DNA from 4 places in the Paenibacillus sp. FSL H7-0918 genome. Region 4 is predicted to be linked to each of the others. Evidence: riboswitches for the same ligand, from Rfam matches in the RefSeq annotation. Region 4 holds a riboswitch; each other region holds the start of a gene.
The links. A riboswitch is a leader RNA that binds a small molecule or an ion and turns the genes downstream of it on or off. The one in region 4 is predicted to bind thiamine pyrophosphate.

Region 1: another riboswitch for thiamine pyrophosphate. It lies ahead of MHI15_RS29105 (ABC transporter substrate-binding protein); the one in region 4 lies ahead of MHI15_RS30190 (thiamine phosphate synthase).
Region 2: another riboswitch for thiamine pyrophosphate. It lies ahead of thiC (phosphomethylpyrimidine synthase ThiC); the one in region 4 lies ahead of MHI15_RS30190 (thiamine phosphate synthase).
Region 3: another riboswitch for thiamine pyrophosphate. It lies ahead of MHI15_RS24290 (ABC transporter ATP-binding protein); the one in region 4 lies ahead of MHI15_RS30190 (thiamine phosphate synthase).

Annotation. Positions count from the first base shown of each region.
Region 1 is NZ_JBBOWJ010000006.1:72,280-76,818, reverse strand. Features, by position in the region: gene MHI15_RS29115 (MFS transporter) at 1-87, shown strand, start outside; gene MHI15_RS29110 (hypothetical protein) at 160-1,611, shown strand; TPP riboswitch at 1,770-1,880, shown strand; gene MHI15_RS29105 (ABC transporter substrate-binding protein) at 2,042-3,091, shown strand; gene MHI15_RS29100 (thiamine-binding protein) at 3,170-3,463, shown strand; gene MHI15_RS29095 (ABC transporter permease) at 3,460-4,221, shown strand; gene MHI15_RS29090 (ABC transporter ATP-binding protein) at 4,256-4,539, shown strand, end outside.
Region 2 is NZ_JBBOWJ010000001.1:2,354,877-2,359,415, forward strand. Features, by position in the region: gene MHI15_RS10580 (phosphotransferase) at 1-818, opposite strand, end outside; gene thiC (phosphomethylpyrimidine synthase ThiC) at 904-2,646, opposite strand; TPP riboswitch at 2,749-2,858, opposite strand; gene MHI15_RS10590 (beta-galactosidase) at 2,930-4,539, opposite strand, start outside.
Region 3 is NZ_JBBOWJ010000003.1:966,663-971,201, forward strand. Features, by position in the region: gene MHI15_RS24275 (amino acid ABC transporter ATP-binding protein) at 1-112, opposite strand, end outside; gene MHI15_RS24280 (amino acid ABC transporter permease) at 126-794, opposite strand; gene MHI15_RS24285 (amino acid ABC transporter substrate-binding protein) at 848-1,684, opposite strand; TPP riboswitch at 1,907-2,010, shown strand; gene MHI15_RS24290 (ABC transporter ATP-binding protein) at 2,209-2,904, shown strand; gene MHI15_RS24295 (ABC transporter permease) at 2,885-3,661, shown strand; gene MHI15_RS24300 (ABC transporter substrate-binding protein) at 3,658-4,539, shown strand, end outside.
Region 4 is NZ_JBBOWJ010000007.1:28,493-33,031, forward strand. Features, by position in the region: gene MHI15_RS30180 (thiazole synthase) at 1-616, opposite strand, end outside; gene thiS (sulfur carrier protein ThiS) at 672-875, opposite strand; gene MHI15_RS30190 (thiamine phosphate synthase) at 914-1,519, opposite strand; TPP riboswitch at 1,633-1,734, opposite strand; gene MHI15_RS30195 (SDR family oxidoreductase) at 1,822-2,694, opposite strand; gene MHI15_RS30200 (GDSL-type esterase/lipase family protein) at 2,932-4,539, opposite strand, start outside.

The DNA of each region.
Region 1 (4,539 bases), on a different contig from region 4:
TTTGCCGCCTTCTTGTTTCTGCTAAGCATTGCCGCATGGAGGTTCCAGTCCATGCAAGCGGTGAAAGGAAAGAGTTCCCGTATTTAGAACAGTATCAACGTTATCCTTTTAGGGTAATGTGATCTATAAGCATATTCTGAGCACAAGGATGGACGATGAATGAATGAGTCTTCAACTGAGCCTTTGTTACATACTGCGCTCATGCAGTTTATATTTCCCTTTTCTATAAAAAAGGGCGATTCTAAGCAGCTTATCCAGCAATTACAGAACGACGGCTTCACACGTTTTTTTCTGGATAATAAAGAGCTTGAAGCTGCCTATTACGGAGATGGCTACTGTGTTTCCCATGAACGAATGGAGCGCACCTATTTACCGTTTGCTGCACATGTCCTTTTTCCACGCAGGAAGGATGCCGACTCGTTTCGCCGTTTTTCCAGAGTAAATAATCTCGACTGCATTCTGGAGATTCCGCAGCAATCTATATTTTTCAAAATTCTCTCGACGGATATATTCATATGTCCTTTTCAGCTTGGATTCGTGACGATACGTGTCCAGCTGGAGGGGGATTCAATTCCCTTTAGTATTGCCCTAGAATTCGCAGATCGTTTCCGTGCGCTAGAGAATACCTTCATACAGGATGATTACACTTATATTCATTGCGGGGAACAGACCTATGAGATGGTAGAGGATTTTGTCTTCCGAAATTTGGTGGATGGACTGGAGCCATATCTGGATCAATCGGATATCAATGGGGCTTATTTCGAGACCCTTCCTTTTTTCGTAGATGAAAGAATGCAGGTGCAAGCTTTTTATGGCTTTCAGAATGAAGAAAGCTCTGATGAGATTAGTGTAAATCTGCGCTATCGTGCCTCACAGCTTGATGGAATTGATCTGAACGGAAAGCCCTATGCCAGTGCCAGCGATCCAGCATATATTGCGAACTATTGTCATGAACACTCCTATAATCGCTGGGGTCCAGACACGTATTATATGATGAATGAGCAGACCTTTTGCTGCATGACCCGCGCTGAACAGGAGATTGCTGTTAGTCTAGCCAACCAGATGTACGGGCAATATTATTACGGATTTTTACTCAATATTTTCCACAAAATCGTTCTGCTAAAGCTAGCCAATATGCACTCCCGACTTCGGATTAATCATGATTATGAGGAAATAGACAATCTAATCTACTCCATTAATAAGTTCTCGGCAAAGTTCTACTTCTTGGAGTTGATTTCCCAGTCGCAGGGCCGGGAGATATTTCTTCAGCTGCGTAAAGTATACGGAAACGATGCTTTGTTCGAGGAAGTGAAAGAAACCTTAAATGACCTGTTTCAGTATCAGGATAAGTTTCAATCCAAGCGACGGGATAATCTGCTGATGATTCTTACTGTATTTACGGTAGTAAGCGGGATTTACGGCATGAATCAGGTCATTGACGATCTGGATGGAAAGATTCAATGGAGTAAAATGATTGGTTATTCTCCCTTTGAATTTCTTGCCCTCTTCGTGATCATGAGCGGGATTCTGATCAGCGTTGTCCTCACGCTAGGGGCGCTGGTTAGTGAGCTTAAACGGCGTCACCGCAAGAAATATAAAGATCTAGACTAGCAAAAAAGAAACTACTGGATTGGAAAAATTCAGGAGTGCACTACTAGACATTCCGAGTACAGCCGTCTATAATACACCGTATGCGAGAAATATAAGATATAAAGTATGGGTACAAAACTTATGCTTACTTATATTGCACATAGAAATACCCGTTAACTTCATAGAACCAGGGGTGCTGGAATTGGCCGGCTGAGATTGTATCCCACAAGATACTGACCCTTATACCTGATCTGGATAATGCCAGCGTAGGAATCGCCAATTGGTTCTGGTCCCTGTGACCTTAACTAACCTTGCGCCAAGCCAGCGTCCCGATCACTCGGGGCGCTTTTTTTGTAAGATCACTAAAAGATGTAGAAAAACGTACATACTACAACTTACGGTTCATGTTGTGAAGACGGGATTCTTGTAACCTTAAAGGAGAGAAGAAGACATGCACCTTAAAAAAGCACTTACGTTGTGCCTCACCTGTGTACTCATTCTTGCCATTGCCGGATGCGGCAGCAACAATGGGAATACAGCCGGAAACAAAGCAAATGCTACTGATCCAACTGCTTCGGCTGGGACGGATGCTCCAAAAGAGCTCACCAAAGTTAAAGTCGCACTCGACTGGACACCGAACACAAATCATACCGGTCTATACGTAGCTAAGGATCTTGGTTACTACGCTGAAGAAGGTCTGGACGTCGAGATCGTTCAGCCAGGCGCAGCGGGTTCTGATACTATGGTTACTTCTGGCGAAGCCGCATTTGGCATCAGCGCCCAAGAAGGATTAACGCTAGCCCGTCTACAAGGCGTGCCCCTTGTCTCGATAGCAGCTATTATTCAGCATAATACGTCGGGATTCGCTGCTCCAGTAGATCGCAATATTAAATCACCAAAGGATTTTGAAGGTAAAACCTACGGAGGCTGGGGCTCACCGGCCGAAGAAGCAGCCATGAAAGCTATCATGGATCCTGAAGGTGGCGATGTGAAAAAGGTGAAGCTGATCAGTATCGGTGAAGCTGATTATTTTACCGCCGTCAAACGTGACATTGATTTCGCCTGGATTTTCTACGCTTGGACTGGTGTTGAGGCTGAGTTGCGTGGCGAGCCATTGGATATGCTGTACTTAAAGGATTATGCGCCGCAGCTCGATTATTACACGCCTGTGCTGACGACGAGTGAGAAGCAAATTGCAGATCATCCTGATCTGGTGAAGGCCTTCATGAAAGCCACATCAAAAGGTTATCAATATGCCATAGATCATCCGGAAGAGGCTGCCGGTATGTTATCGAAGGCCGTTCCTGACCTGGACGCCGACCTTGTCCTAGCTAGCCAAAAATGGCTTAGCCCAAAATACAAGGACGATGCTGCCCGCTGGGGCGAGCAAAAAACCGAGGTCTGGCAAAATTACGGCGACTGGATGTATGATCTGAAGTTGCTGGATAAACCGCTGGATGCTGCTAGTGCATTCAGTAATGATTTTTTACCGGCGGAGTAAACAACAATTGTAATGAATTACTTCGTTATCAAAGTTGGCTTTTTGAACTTACCTTATAAAATGAGAGGATTGATTATTGTGGCTAACACCCTACTAAGCATTCAAGTAATTCCAAAAACTCCGAACAACGAGGATTCCATCCCATACGTAGATAAAGCGATTGAGGTCATTCAGAAATCCGGTGTTAAACATCAAGTGAATCCGCTGGAAACCACAATGGAAGGTGAGCTTAGCGAGCTGCTGGAGGTTGTGCGTCAGATGCAGGAGGCGTTGATCGAAGCAGGCAGTCCAAGCGTAATTTCGCAGATCAAAATCGCTCATAATCCTAACGGAATCAGCATGGATAAATTGACGGAGAAATATCGGCCGTGAGATCGACCTGGAAGCTAATATGGCCGCCCCTTGTGGCGGTCGTCTTCTTTTTAACCGTATGGCAGCTATCTGTATCTGTATTTCATATTGAATCCTGGATTCTGCCGAGTCCTGCTGATATTGCTCGTGAATCCACCAGTAACGCTTCTGGTCTTTGGGCTCATACGATGGCTACGCTGCGGCTCACTTTAATTGGTTTTCCCATTGGTACGGGGGTAGGCCTGATCGTTGCTTTGCTTTTGCATCTTTTGCCTTGGGCTAGACGGGCTTTTTATCCACTTATTATTCTGAGTCAAAATGTTCCCTCCATCGCGCTCGGACCCCTGCTCATTATCTGGTTCGGCTTTGGTCTTTTGCCCAAAATCGTGCTGATTACACTAGTATGTTTCTTCCCGGTAGCTGTCGCTGCGATGGGCGGTCTGGCCCAAAGTGATCAGGTCATGATGAATTATATGAAAATGGCTGGCGCAAGCAAGTGGCAAATTTTCACCAAGCTGGAGCTGCCCTCTTCTATCCCGGCACTATTTTCCGGCGTAAAAATATCTGCTACTTATGCGGTTATGGGCGCCGTGGTCGCTGAATGGATTGGCGCGGATAAAGGTATTGGCTATTATATGCTTCTGCAGAAATCCGCATATCGTACGGATCGGATGTTTGTTGCTATTGTTATTATTGTACTTTTAAGTCTTGTACTCTTTGCTATTATTGCATTGCTGGAAAAATGGCTGGTTCGCTGGAAGCCGCGCCGTAACTCATAGAAAGGAAGATGCCTGTATGTCTCAAGCGACGCAAATGCAACACAGAACAACAGAAGTCATAAGCTCTCCTGAAGCTCATACCGTGGCACCCGCCCTTGAAGTGAGCGGCATCTCCAAATCTTTTTCCCATCGTCGCCGTGAGACGAACGTTCTGAATAATGTCTCTCTCAAGGTAGAGCAACAAGAGTTCGTTTCGATCGTTGGTCCTTCCGGCTGCGGAAAAAGCACCTTATTCCATATAATTGGCGGCCTTGTGAAACCCGATGCAGGCACGATCCTCATGAACGGTAAGGCCGTTACAGGTCAACGCGGTGAAAT
Region 2 (4,539 bases), on a different contig from region 4:
TCCACCGTTCGTTCCTCACGATATCCGTCAATAAATGCTGAAGCTAGTGCTCCATCTAAATCTTCATCTAAAGCACATGACATCACTGCACGTGCAACATCAAGCTGCGGATAATCATATTTGAACCGATCAAAATCTAGAATTGCAGACAATTGGCTATCTTGAAATAAAAGATTATCAACCCATAAATCACGATGTGCCCATCCAGCTACAAGTCCTTCGAATATTTCCGGATCTATTTCTTCAGTCGCTCTCAGTTGTATCTCTAGGTCAGTGATGAGTGAAGTTTTGCCCATTTCCTTTGATTGTTGTAGGAGTACATTCCAATGTTCTAAACGTTCCTCAGGGCTTTGGGGAATAAATTGTGGGGTTCTTTTCAAACTAAGGGTCCCATCATTTAATAAACGATGCATTTTACCTGTGGCACGACCCAAATCAAACATTTGAAGGATGTTAATTTTGCCCGGCTCTATGACACGCCCTTCACAATATTCCATAACCATAAACGTCTCTCCCATATCTGATTCCAGTAAAACTTTATGGTTATAAGCCAACAATTCGGGACATGGGAGTCCCTGTAGATACAATCTTTTCTGTTGAGAAAAGGCGAAGCTCAGCTCTTCTGGGTTATACAATTTATATCTTTTTTTGTTGTATTGTTTAAGTAGAAATGGTCCTGAATCCGTTATGATTTTCCATTTAAGATTTAACCAGCCACGTTTTATTGGGGTAGCATGAAGGACTTTCAATCCAAAAAAATGATAGAAACTATTACTTAAATCCTCTAAAATGGCTTCCTCTGAACGAATCGCTTCCAATTCATCAACTCCTATCTATTCAAAGTATAAAAGAAGAAGCCGCCAATGACGACTTCTTTTAGATATTTCTTTTTAGCAGAAAAAGTTATCTATAAATGAGGCTCCCGCCTTGGAGAAACTCTTGCGCCTTCTCTTGCATTCCTGATTCAATTCTCGTCGTATTCCGGATATTATGAGAGATCTTCATACTGCAAAATTTCGGCCCGCACATGGAACAGAAATGAGCTGTTTTAGCGCCTTCCGCAGGCAATGTCTCATCATGATATTCGAGCGCTCGCTCAGGATCTAACGATAAATGAAATTGATCACGCCAACGAAATTCAAAACGGGCTTTCGAAAGAGCATTATCCCGGTCTTGTGCTCCTTTATGCCCTTTCGCCAAATCTGCGGCATGAGCCGCTATTTTATAAGTAATGACCCCTATACGTACATCTTCCTTATTAGGCAGGCCAAGATGTTCCTTCGGAGTTACGTAACATAACATAGCTGTACCGAACCAACCAATCATCGCTGCACCTATAGCAGAGGTAATATGATCATAACCAGGCGCAATATCTGTAGTCAGTGGACCTAATGTATAAAAAGGGGCTTCGTTACAAGTTTCAAGTTGCTTATCCATATTCTCTTTAATCAAGTGCATCGGCACATGTCCTGGACCCTCTACCATCACCTGTACATCATGACTCCAAGCTATAGCTGTTAATTCACCTAACGTCTCTAACTCGGCAAATTGTGCTTCATCATTCGCATCAGCAATCGAACCCGGACGTAATCCATCGCCTAGGGAAAAAGAAACATCGTACAGCTTCATGATTTCACATATCTCTTCAAAATGTGTATATAAAAAGTTCTCTTGATGATGCGCAAGACACCATGCCGCCATGATGGAGCCACCTCTTGAAACAATGCCTGTCATACGTTGTGCAGTCAACGGGATATAACGAAGCAGAACCCCCGCATGAATGGTAAAATAATCAACCCCTTGCTCCGCTTGCTCAATGAGCGTATCACGGTATACTTCCCACGTTAAATCTTCCGCTTTCCCATTCACTTTTTCCAACGCTTGATAGATAGGCACCGTTCCAATAGGAACAGGAGAATTACGGATGATCCACTCGCGTGTCGTATGAATGTTTTTACCTGTGGAGAGATCCATTATATTATCTGCACCCCAGCGGGTGGCCCATCTCATCTTCTCTACCTCTTCCTCTATGGATGAGGATACTGCGGAATTTCCTATATTGGCATTGATCTTCACTAAAAAATTGCGTCCAATAATCATTGGTTCACTCTCTGGATGATTGATATTCGCTGGAATGATGGCGCGGCCGCGGGCTACTTCATCTCTTACAAATTCCGGTGCCACATTCTCACGAATCGCAACGTATTCCATTTCCGAAGTAATAATCCCTTTGCGTGCATAATGCATTTGAGAGACATTACGCCCCTTTTTCGCTCGCAAAGGTTTTCTATGGAGCGCTGGAAACACTTCCGCCACAGCTTTTCCCGTTGCATTTCCGTTATCTTCAGGCTTTACGGTTCTTCCTTCGTACGCTTCTGCATCCCCTCGTTCCTCAATCCAGCTTAGACGATTGGGCTCTAACCCCTGACGAATATCAGTATGAATATTAGCATCCGTGTAAGCCCCGCTTGTGTCATAAACATGAATTGGGGCATTCTCCTCTTCGCCGTCTATGCCCGCAGTTGGACTAAGTGAGATCTCCCGCATAGGCACCTGAATATCAGACCGTGAACCCTTTACATACACTTTTTGACTTGCTGGAAAAGCTGATAGATTGATTGGATCGTTGTTCAATTCGCTTGTCATCTCAATTCCTCCTATAAGGTGATTTGATCAAGCGGAGACGGTCTACTCCCCACACATAGAAAAGGCCACATCTGTATAAGATGCGGCCTTAGAGTAGACAAATAGAAATAGAGCTCCATTTCCTCCGCTGGCATTATCCAGATCAGGTTTGACGGTCGATAGTTATAACTATCCTCTCAGCCTGGTCCCACCAAGCTCCCGTGACTATATAATTGCTACTTCAAAGTATAACCGAAAAGAGAGATTTATCCAAATCTACTCAAATGTGAAATCAATGTATACGTTAGTTTAACACCAATACCCCAAATCCTTCCAGAAGCACCTCGCCCGACAATGTTGTGCCGCTCAGTAAATCTGTTTTGGTCTCATGAAGATGGATCGTGACAGGAGTCTCACTATAATTAAGCAAAAAAGCATAACTGGAAGAAGCTCCGGTACGGACTTGCAGTTCTACCTCTTCTGGGAGCTCCAGCCAATCTACTGGCGATTGTAGATCAATTAAATTTATGATCTCAGCCGCTGCCTGTTCATTAAATACGGCTCCGTAATACCAAACCTCACCCTTGCCGCGACGATTTCTAGTTACCGCCGGTTTTCCCGCATAATAATCAGAGGCGTAAACCGCCATCACTTCAACCGAAGCTTCCTCTATTTTGAGAATATCATTAAAGTCATCTGCTCCTGTAACGACTTCGGTCACGCCCGACCAGCTAATTGTTGTTGGCTGACGACTGCCCTTAACCATTGTGAATTCTTCAACTGTGATCCCGCATAGATCCTTAGCAGCACCTGGGAAAGGACGCATATAACATTGACCGCGCTCATCCTTATAGCCGGTTCTACAGCCGAAGATCAGTTTGCCGCCTTGCTGAACATATTCATCCAGCAGTGCTGCTGTCTCATCTGTCATAATCGCTGGGTGAGGATAGATAAGCACGTCGTACCTTGCAAGCTCCTCCAGCGTTGTTTTTTTGCGTAAATAGAGTACGTCATTCGGGATATGCTTCCGCTGAAGCGCCTTGTACCACTCCTTATTGCTCTTCCACATAAACGGGCCATGCCAAACATCGTATTCTCCATCCCACTCATTGTCATAATCACGAACAATAGCAATGTTAGCCTGATTACGAGTACCGACAAACGCATGACCTGCTGCTGCCAGCTCCTGACCGATCTGCCCCGCTTCCCGTACTCTCCGGTTAGGCTGATTATGATAGTCATTGATTCCATGCCAATAAATTTCATTGCCCATCGTAGCTGTCCGCCAGCGGAAATATAACACCATATCTGCTCCATGAGCGATCGACTGATAAGTCCATAACCGCATCTGCCCGGGCTTTGGAGAAGGCATATCCATCCGGTTCACCCAGCCACCCGGGCCCGACTGCTGCTCCATAATGCAGAAATTCGGGGATATCGAACGAACAACAGATAACGACAGTCCCCAGCCTCTATCATTCAGCGGATTCCTCTCATTCGGGTCATAAAAAATAGTAGAGAACTGAGGATAGGAATCATAGCTGAAGAAATCCAACAGTTCATCCGTCATTTCATGGCTATCGAGATGCCCGAACAGACCGTTCGTGGTTACCCACTGCTTAGGGGCAAGTTTACGGATGATATCCGCTTGGTTTTTGGCAAAAGAAATTGTATTGTCCGAAATAAACCGTTTTTCATCCAATGCCTGATGAGGATTGGGTTGCTTCGGTACTGGAGTCGGACGTGGAAGATAGACCTGAGACCAGTCACTATAGCTTTGATTCCAAAAAACAGCTCCCCAAGCCTCGTTCAAATGCTCAAGTGTAACATATTTCTGCTGTAGCCATTCCCGGAAAGCCTTATGGTCACTCTCCGAATAAAATTCACTGATCTCACAGTTGAGTTCATTATCAA
Region 3 (4,539 bases), on a different contig from region 4:
AGCCGGATGGCCCAATAATGACAAGTACCTTTCCATGCTCCATTTTCAGATCAATACCCTTTAACACTTGGAGTGCGCCGAAGGATTTATGCAAATTAATGATTTCAATCACAAGTATCTCTCCTTTAGGTCGCAGAGTAACGATCGAGTCGTTTCTCCAAGTAATTTTGCAGCGCCGACAGCACAGAACAGAACACTAAATAAAACAATCCTGCTTCGGAGTATACCAGCAGAGGCTCATAAGTGGTAGAGGCTACCTGCTGAGCAGTTCTAAACATCTCCGTATAGGTGATGATCGCTGCAAGCGATGTATCTTTGACCAAGCTAATAAAAGAATTGGATAACGGCGGTACAGAAACGCGTGCAGCTTGTGGCAGAATTACGCGGCGCAGAGCCTGCCCACGAGTCATCCCGACTGAGAAGGCAGCTTCCCACTGGCCTTTATGTATCGACAGGATAGCAGCGCGTACGATTTCCGATGAATAAGCCCCTACGCTAAGGGTAAATCCAATGGTGGCGGCAATGAAAGGGTCGAGTACAATACCAACAGCCGGCAAACCATAAAATATAATAAATAGCTGCACTAACAACGGGGTTCCCCGAATGACCCATACATAAAAACGGGCGATTAGCTTCGGAATTACCCACGGTGAAAGACGTGCCAACGCGGTTAGGATCGCCAAAATCAATCCAAGCACAAAGGAAAGTAGAGCCAACGGAATGGTAAAAGCCACCCCGGCTTTAAGCAGGGGTAGCAGTGTATCTAAGAAAATTTGTATTTTGCGGTCATCCATTATTCAGACATCCTTTTTAGCTTCTAGGCTTAATTAGCCTTGCTAGCCTTGTATTATTTTGAAACGTCAGCTCCAAAGTATTTCTCGGAAATTTTCAAGTACGTTCCATCACTTTTCATCTCTTTAATCGCATCACTGACCGCATTCACCAGCTCATCATTGCCTTTCAGGAATACCGCAGCACTTTGTGAGCCTTCAGGAATCTCATCAACCACTTTAATTTTTGCATCTGGTTTTTGTTTTTTCAGATCCAGATAAGACAAGCCATCATTCACAGTTGCATCAATACGTCCCGAAGTCAGCAGATCCATCGCTTGATTGAAACCGTCCGTAGCTACGATTTCAGCACCGTTCTCACGAGCGATGTCGGATAAGTTACTGGTCAGGGATTGTCCGGCTTTTTTACCCTTTAGATCAGCAAAGGTCTTAATATCCTCATTGTTTTCGCTCACGATCAATACTGCCTTGGATACAATATAGGGTTCAGAGAAATCATATTTCACTTTGCGATCTTCGTTAATGGAAACTTCATTAAAAATGACATCAAACCGTTTCGCATCCATCCCAGCAAAAATACCATCCCACTGAGTTTCAAAAAATTCAGCTTCAACACCTAAACGTTTGGCTACTTCTTCGGCAATTTCCACGTCAAAACCCGTCAATTTCCCCGCAGTGTCATGATAAGTAAAAGGTGCATAAGTCCCTTCTGTACCTATCCGCAATTTGCCGCTGGCCTTCACAGCCTCCAAACTGTTTTGCGCTGAAGATGCTGCTCCACCATTCGTTCCAGCTGTTGGTTCAGCAGCCGTATTGGTATTCGAATTATTGCCGCAAGCCGCTACAAGGACCACGGTTAACGCCAATATAATAGTTAAACTCCATTTTTTCATTATTAAATCCCCTCTCTCTATCCGGTTTTTTTCCGGTAAATTGAATAGTACACTGCCATCACATGATCGTCAATACTTTTTTCCGATTATATACATCGGAATTGTAATATTAACTAGATTTCTACTTATATCTTACCCAATCTTGGATTAATCCTTCACTTCTTTCTCTCTTTACTTCTCAGAAAGATATGGTATATTTATAAACAAATTAATATGGACCTGTTATTTCACTAGGGGAGTCGGCCGACTGAGACGGAGCTTCAAGCTCCGGACCCTTGGAACCTGATCTGGATCATACCAGCGGAGGGAAGTGGAGCAGAATTTTCATCAAGCATGTTAAGTGTTATTATGCAGAATGAACTTTTTGACCCATTCATTTCCTCTGGAAATGGATGGGTCTTTATTTGTTTAGGCGCTCCACAAAAATATTAGGAGGTTAGATCATCACGACCATTTTATCTATTCAAGGCCTAACCTACTCTTTTCCGGAAACTGAACAACCCCCTGTATTCGCAAATCTATCCATGGATATCAGGCAAGGGGAATTCGTCTCCGTAGTAGGTGCTAGCGGATGCGGGAAAAGCACATTTTTCAAAACGGTTGCCGGTTTACTCGAACCTACTCATGGAAAAATAAAACTCCCTACGCTCCCCTCAACCGCTAGTCGTTTAGGTCAGATCGCTTATATGCCTCAGCAGGATTTATTGCTGCCTTGGAGAACAGTGCTCGATAACTGCCTTTTGCCCTGGGAGATCAAGCCCAGATTTAGTAAACAGAAAACGATCACTCAGATTCGGGAAATGTTGGCCCGCTTCGGCTTAACAGATGTAGAGAAGGCTTATCCCCATGAACTTTCGGGAGGTATGAAACAGCGAGTAGCATTTCTGCGCACCTTAGTGGCTGGAGGCGGAAGTGGTCTTATGCTGCTGGATGAGCCCTTTGGCGCTCTCGATGCCATGACCAAACGTGAGATACACCGTTGGCTGTTGGAGTTATGGGGTGAACTGAATCAGACGATTATGCTCATCACTCATGATCTGGAAGAAGCCCTATTGCTCAGTGACCGGATTTATTTATTATCTGGCGGTGCGCACAGCGAATTACAGGAGATCGTTGTCGATCTACCAAAACCAAGACATTATAAGATGAACTATGAACCCCGGTTTATAGCACTACGGGCAGAGTTGGAGCGAAGATTGCATGCAACCTATACCTTTTAAAAAACATCTAGACAACTATGGTCCCTTCCTTCTTCTGGTACTGCTCATTCTTGTAATCTGGGAGTCAGCTGTTCGCCTTCACTTGATTCCAGCCTTTATTCTCCCTGCACCTTCATCTATTGGCATCGCATTGATCGAGCACAGGCAATTATTATTTGGACAGCATTTATTGGCGACGTTACAGGAGATACTGGTGGGTTTTGTCCTTTCTGTGATTTTTGGTGTATTGCTGGGCATTGGAATGTTCCTGTTTCGCCCCGTAGAAAAGGCCATCTATCCCTTCCTTATCATTAGCCAGACGGTCCCATTAATTGCGCTATCCCCCATTTTTATTATGTGGTTCGGATATACGCTGTGGAGCAAAGTGGCTGTGGTGTTTTTGACGGCTTTTTTTCCAGTCGTAGTGAGTACATATGATGGACTTCGTACAAGTGGCCAGACTTACAAGGACTTATTATTAACATTTGGTGCAAACCGCTGGCAGCTGCTTGTCAAAACCCAAATTCCACTGGCATTGCCTGCTTTTTTCTCTGGCTTAAAGCTGTCCATAGTATACTGCGTCATCGGAGCTACTATCGGGGAATGGCTCGGCGGCAGTAAAGGACTCGGTTACTTCAGCCGCAGAATGGCCGGAAATATGCAGAGCGATGAAATGTTCGCGGCTGTATTTCTGCTGTCCGCGCTTGGTGTTGTGCTTTTTCTGGCGATAGCTTTACTCGAACAATTATTTTTAAAGAAAAGAGGATCTAACCAATGAATCATTTAAAATCACCACAACGAGGACTTATTTCTGTATTTCTAGTATGCACACTTTTGCTCTTAAGCAGCTGCGGGAAGGCAGACAAGCTAAATAACAACTCCCAAACCGGTTCCTCCAATTCCGAAAATAAACAGTCACACAAGCTGACGATTATGCTTGATTGGTATCCCAATGCCGTTCATTCCTTTCTATACGCTGCGCAACAGCAAGGTTTTTTCCAAGAGGAAGGTTTGGATGTCGAGATCAAAATGCCTGCGGACAGCAATGACGCCCTAAAGCTTGTAGCAGCAAATCAAATTGATCTAGCGCTCAGCTATCAGCCTCAGGTACTTATGGCACGCGGCGAGAAAATTCCTGTACGTTCGATTGCAGCTATCGTGCGGCATCCACTGAATCATCTGATGGTTCCTCAGGCAGGCAGTATTCATAGTCCCAAAGAGCTCGCAGGAAAACAAATCGGCTATTCCTCCATTCCGCTCTATGAAGCAATGATTCGGACAATGATCCAGAGTGATGGAGGCGATCCTTCATCCGCCAAGCTGATTGACGTAGGTTTTGACCTTATCCCTGCGATCTCTACAGGACAAGTGGACGCAATAATGGGCGGGTTCATCAACCATGAACAACTGATCCTTGAAAAAGAGGGACATCCGGTCACCTCGCTTAATCCAACGGATTACGGAGTACCTGACTATTATGAGCTTGTGCTGGTGGTCAGCGAACAAGGATTGCAAAATTCTGAAGCCTACTTCAAAAAATTTCTAAATGCCATAACAAAAGGACAGATATTTGTGGAGCAGAATCCTAAACAAGCCCTGGATTTACTGATTGCACATGAAGATGCAACTTCACCGCTCGACAAGGAGATTGAGAAA
Region 4 (4,539 bases):
TAAGCAGAACAGCAGCGGCCCCCATCTCCATTGCTTCCGCCGCTTCCGAGGGCTTGCCAATTCCGGCGTCTAAAATAATCGGCAAATTCACTTCTTGAATAAGAATACGCACAAGCTCCTTGGTGCGCAGGCCGCGATTCGTTCCGATCGGCGCACCAAGCGGCATCACAGCAGCAGCACCGGCATCTCTCAGACGTAAAGCAGCCGAAAGGTCCGGACTCATATATGGCAATACTACAAAACCCTCCGCTGCTAAAATCTCTGTAGCTCGTATGGTCTCCAGATTATCTGGAAGCAGGTATTTCTGATCATTGATCACTTCGATCTTGACCCAGTTCCCCAGTCCCGCAGCTCTTGCTAATCTTGCAATACGGACTGCCTCTTCCGCTGTACGCGCTCCTGAGGTATTAGGCAGAAGAGTCATGTGGCCGGGAATATGGTTCATGATATTTTCTGCTCCACCTTGCGGGTCCACTCGGCGAAGCGCTACAGTAATCACCTGAGAACCAGAGCTTGCGATCACTTCGGGGATCAGCGTATTCCGGCTATATTTTCCGGTTCCGATAAATAATCTACTGGTTAATTCGATGCCGCCAATATGTAACGGGTCATGCATGAAATTACCTCCCTTTGGTTCGTATAAATTTCTCAAAATTCTATACCGCTCCATCTCAACCCCCACCAACAAAGTGCACCAGTTCCAAACGATCATCCTCGCTCAGAGCAGTACTTTCATAATTCTCCTTACTGACAATTTCTCCATTCAGCTCAATGATCATCAGACGACCCGACCACTCAGGAAGACTGATCAAATCAGCTATAGTTTGAATACCACCAGAACACTCTGCGGATTTCCCGTTAATCAACAGCTTCATTCTGAATCACCCCCTTCGCCCATGCTGTTACCTCCAGGCTATGAATGAACCGCCTTATGAATAGCTTTGGCGGCCTCATAAGGATCATCCGCTCCGCAAATACCGGACATCACAGCAACTCCTGCCGCACCTTGTCTAATGATCTGCGCCGCATTAGCGGGGCTAATTCCGCCAATCGCAATTACAGGAATAGAGCTGGTCTTCACCGTTTCTGCAAGCAGCTCTAACCCACGTGCGGGCAGCCCTAACTTGCTATCCGAGGGAAATACATGACCAAACAAGCAATAATCAGCTCCCTGCTCTGAGGCATTCGCCGCTTCTACCGGAGAATGAACCGATCTCCCCAGCCGAAGCTGAGGTGCAATTCGCCGGGCTGTAACCGGACTCAGACTGTGCCAAGCCAACTGAACCCCCGCGGCACCAGCTGCCAAGGCTACATCGATCCGGTCGTTGATTATCAGTTTGGTAGCGGGCATACCGGTAGCCAACAGCTTCTGTGCCGCAGCGAGCAGTTCGCATGCAGGACATTGCTTATCTCTCAGGTGAATATAATCGACCCATGTCTGCACCGTGACAGCTAGTTCAACAAAATGTCTCAGCTGTAGCTTGCCGTCTGATATTAGATGGATCTCAGCTTGCAACATCACGATCTCCTCTCTCACTTCCCTGTAGGTCAGTAAAAAACAAAAAAACTGCCCCCCGTAAGGAAGGCAGTCAGAATCTGTATATAGACGGCACTACAAATAGCCCGACAACAGAAATTCGTTCTCCACTTCCCTACGCTGGTCTTAACCAGATCAGGTTCAAAGGGTCCGGAAATCCATTCCGTCTCAGCCAATCGGCACCCCTAGTGACATAAATATACAATTTTAAAATGCTAACGTGGTTTATAGTAACATATTTTTTTATTGAAATACACCCATTTATTCACATTAGCTGTACTGATCTAACCGTTTACTACCTCGCCACCATTTACATGAATAACCTGTCCAGTCACATAACTGGAATCGTCAGAGGCCAGATATACATAGGCTGGTGCCAGCTCTTCTGATTGTCCAGGCCGTTTCATAGGCTGTGTACCTCCAAACTCGCTAACCTGTTTTGCATCAAAGGTAGAGGGAATCAGCGGTGTCCAGATTGGACCTGGTGCAACACCGTTTACCCGTATGCCCTTCTCTGCCAGATTCGTGGACAAGGATCGTGTGAAGCTAAGAATAGCTCCTTTAGTTGATGAATAGTCCAGCAGCTGCGGGCTTCCGCGATAAGCGGTAATTGAAGTTGTATTTATAATGGTAGATCCTGCTTTTAAATGAGGCATAGCTGCTTTTGTTAAATAGAACATCGCAAATATATTCGTACGGAAAGTACGCTCAAGCTGCTCGGAAGTAATATCCTCGATCTTAGCTTGCGGATGTTGCTCTGCCGCGTTATTGATGAGAATATCAAGCTTTCCTAAGCCCTCCACCGTCTGTTTAATAAGATCCTTACAGAATTTCTCGTCACCGATATCACCTGGAATTAGGATACATTTGCGGCCTTCCTGCTCGACCTGACGTTTAGTTTCCTCTGCATCTGAGTGTTCATTAAGATATGAAATGACCACATCAGCGCCTTCTTTAGCAAAAAGCACAGCAACTGCACGCCCAATTCCGCTGTCTCCACCGGTAATTAACGCCGCCTTGTCTTGCAGTTTACCTGCTGCTTTATAATTTGCCGGCTCGTATTTGGGCAGCGGCGTCATTTCACTCTCAATCCCTGGCTGATGATGCTGCTCCTGTGGGGGTAAGGTTTTTGTAGCTTGTTTATTGTTGCCTGACATCTTCCCTATCTCCTCTCGTTAAGCAAATTGATAGTTAACTGATCGTCTTAGGATGGCACAACTATGCACGTTTATACGCTGGGTTTGTCATTTTCTTAAATCGCTTTACGAATCTTACTTACCACAATGAAAGTAGATATAAACAACCGTGAGAGATATACTGCTGTAAGTGGAGAGGAATTCACTGCATACAAATAGACACAGCATCGCTGCTGTGCCTTGAATTGTTCACCCTGACTATTTTAGAGAAGAAACATGATTTTCTGCATTCACTTCATGTTCCAGCACCCACATAAAGTACAGAGCTTTGGCCGCTTTCTCCCGGGTCACTATAGCTTTAGGTTCTAGTTCTGTCCCATTGACCATTTCGCCTCTGGCAATCCCCACTTCAGATCTAATGAGTCCTAATTCATATGCACTTTTCACTTTTGAAATTAAATAAGGAGAAATGTCCGCTGTATCAACAAGCTGCGTCCAGGATACAAGAGGATAGTACATCGCACCTCTAGCTCCTGGCTCCAAATTCGAATCATAGCCAGGATCTCCTGGCACTACTGCTGTGCCGTTATAATCAGTCATGTACTTAGGTTTATTAGCAAACTTTATTTGGTAAACGTCATAGAGAATAGCACCCATCGTTTCACGTGACAGCTTACCTTTCGGATAATAGGCAAGATCTGATCTTTCCACTTTCATTAACTTAGAAATACTGCGTGTGAATTCAGCAACTGTCATCTCCGTATCCGGATTAAAATTCCCTTGACGGTCTTTGCCCATTACTCCCAGCTGGATTAATTTTTCAATTTGATTACGGTAATAAGCAGCTTCCCCAGTCGTCGTATCATTCGTTATTTCCGGAAAAATCTTACCCCAGTTCCCTGTTAGTGCCGCATGCTTAACGTTCCCTTTAAGGTAAGGAGTAATGGAGGCAGCAGTAGAATCGCCAGTAGCACCTTTCTCTACAAGCTCCGTGACAATCATCCGTGAAAATTGTTTGGCGAGCGCTTCTTTAAAATGAGTCCCATCGACTTTCTTTGAAGGATGCCCATTAGCGTAACTTCCGTCATTTGTTTTGCCTGGCGTTTCTCCGGCTTCAATAGACATGAAGAGGGCTGTTATTGCTTCTACACCGATCTCGTTATAATATTTCAGACTTTCCGAGTTAAGGTCAATAAGTGTAACTCCAGATTCATCTGCGACCCGTTTAAGAATATCTACAAACTTTCTTGATTTAAAAGAATTTTCATAGATATATCCCGGACTTGCATTCCCTTTAATTCTGGACATTGGGGTTACCAGTACTGGTATCATACCCCGGGCTTGAATCGCAGGGAGATAGACTTCTTTAAGGTAATTTTCATACATTGCTTCTGTCGAACCTCTGCCGTAACGTCTGAACTCATCTGCGCTCTCATCATTGTGTCCGAATTGAATAAACACATAATCCCCAATGCTGCCATTCAGTAAAATGTCGTTCAGTCGACCTTCTGTATAGGCATTTTTAAACGAGCGTCCCCCCATGGAATAGTTAGTTACACTCAATTTATGTTGATTAAACATACTGCCAATAATCTGGCCCCAACCACTCATTGGTGCTTCGTCGAAGGTGTAGGACTTGACAGTAGAATCTCCAAGTATAAACAAATTCGGAAGAGCTCCAACTGCTCTATGCTGAGGCAAAATCGGTTCCAGTATGATCTCCTCAATCCCCACAGCTGTGTTCACTTTGTTCGGTTCGATCTCAATATCTATATGGTCACGGCCGTTTACATACGTATAAGTCCACTCTTTCCCTTTGGCTACAGCCGTATGCTTGACGGGTACAAGCTTTGCAGCGTCCCAATG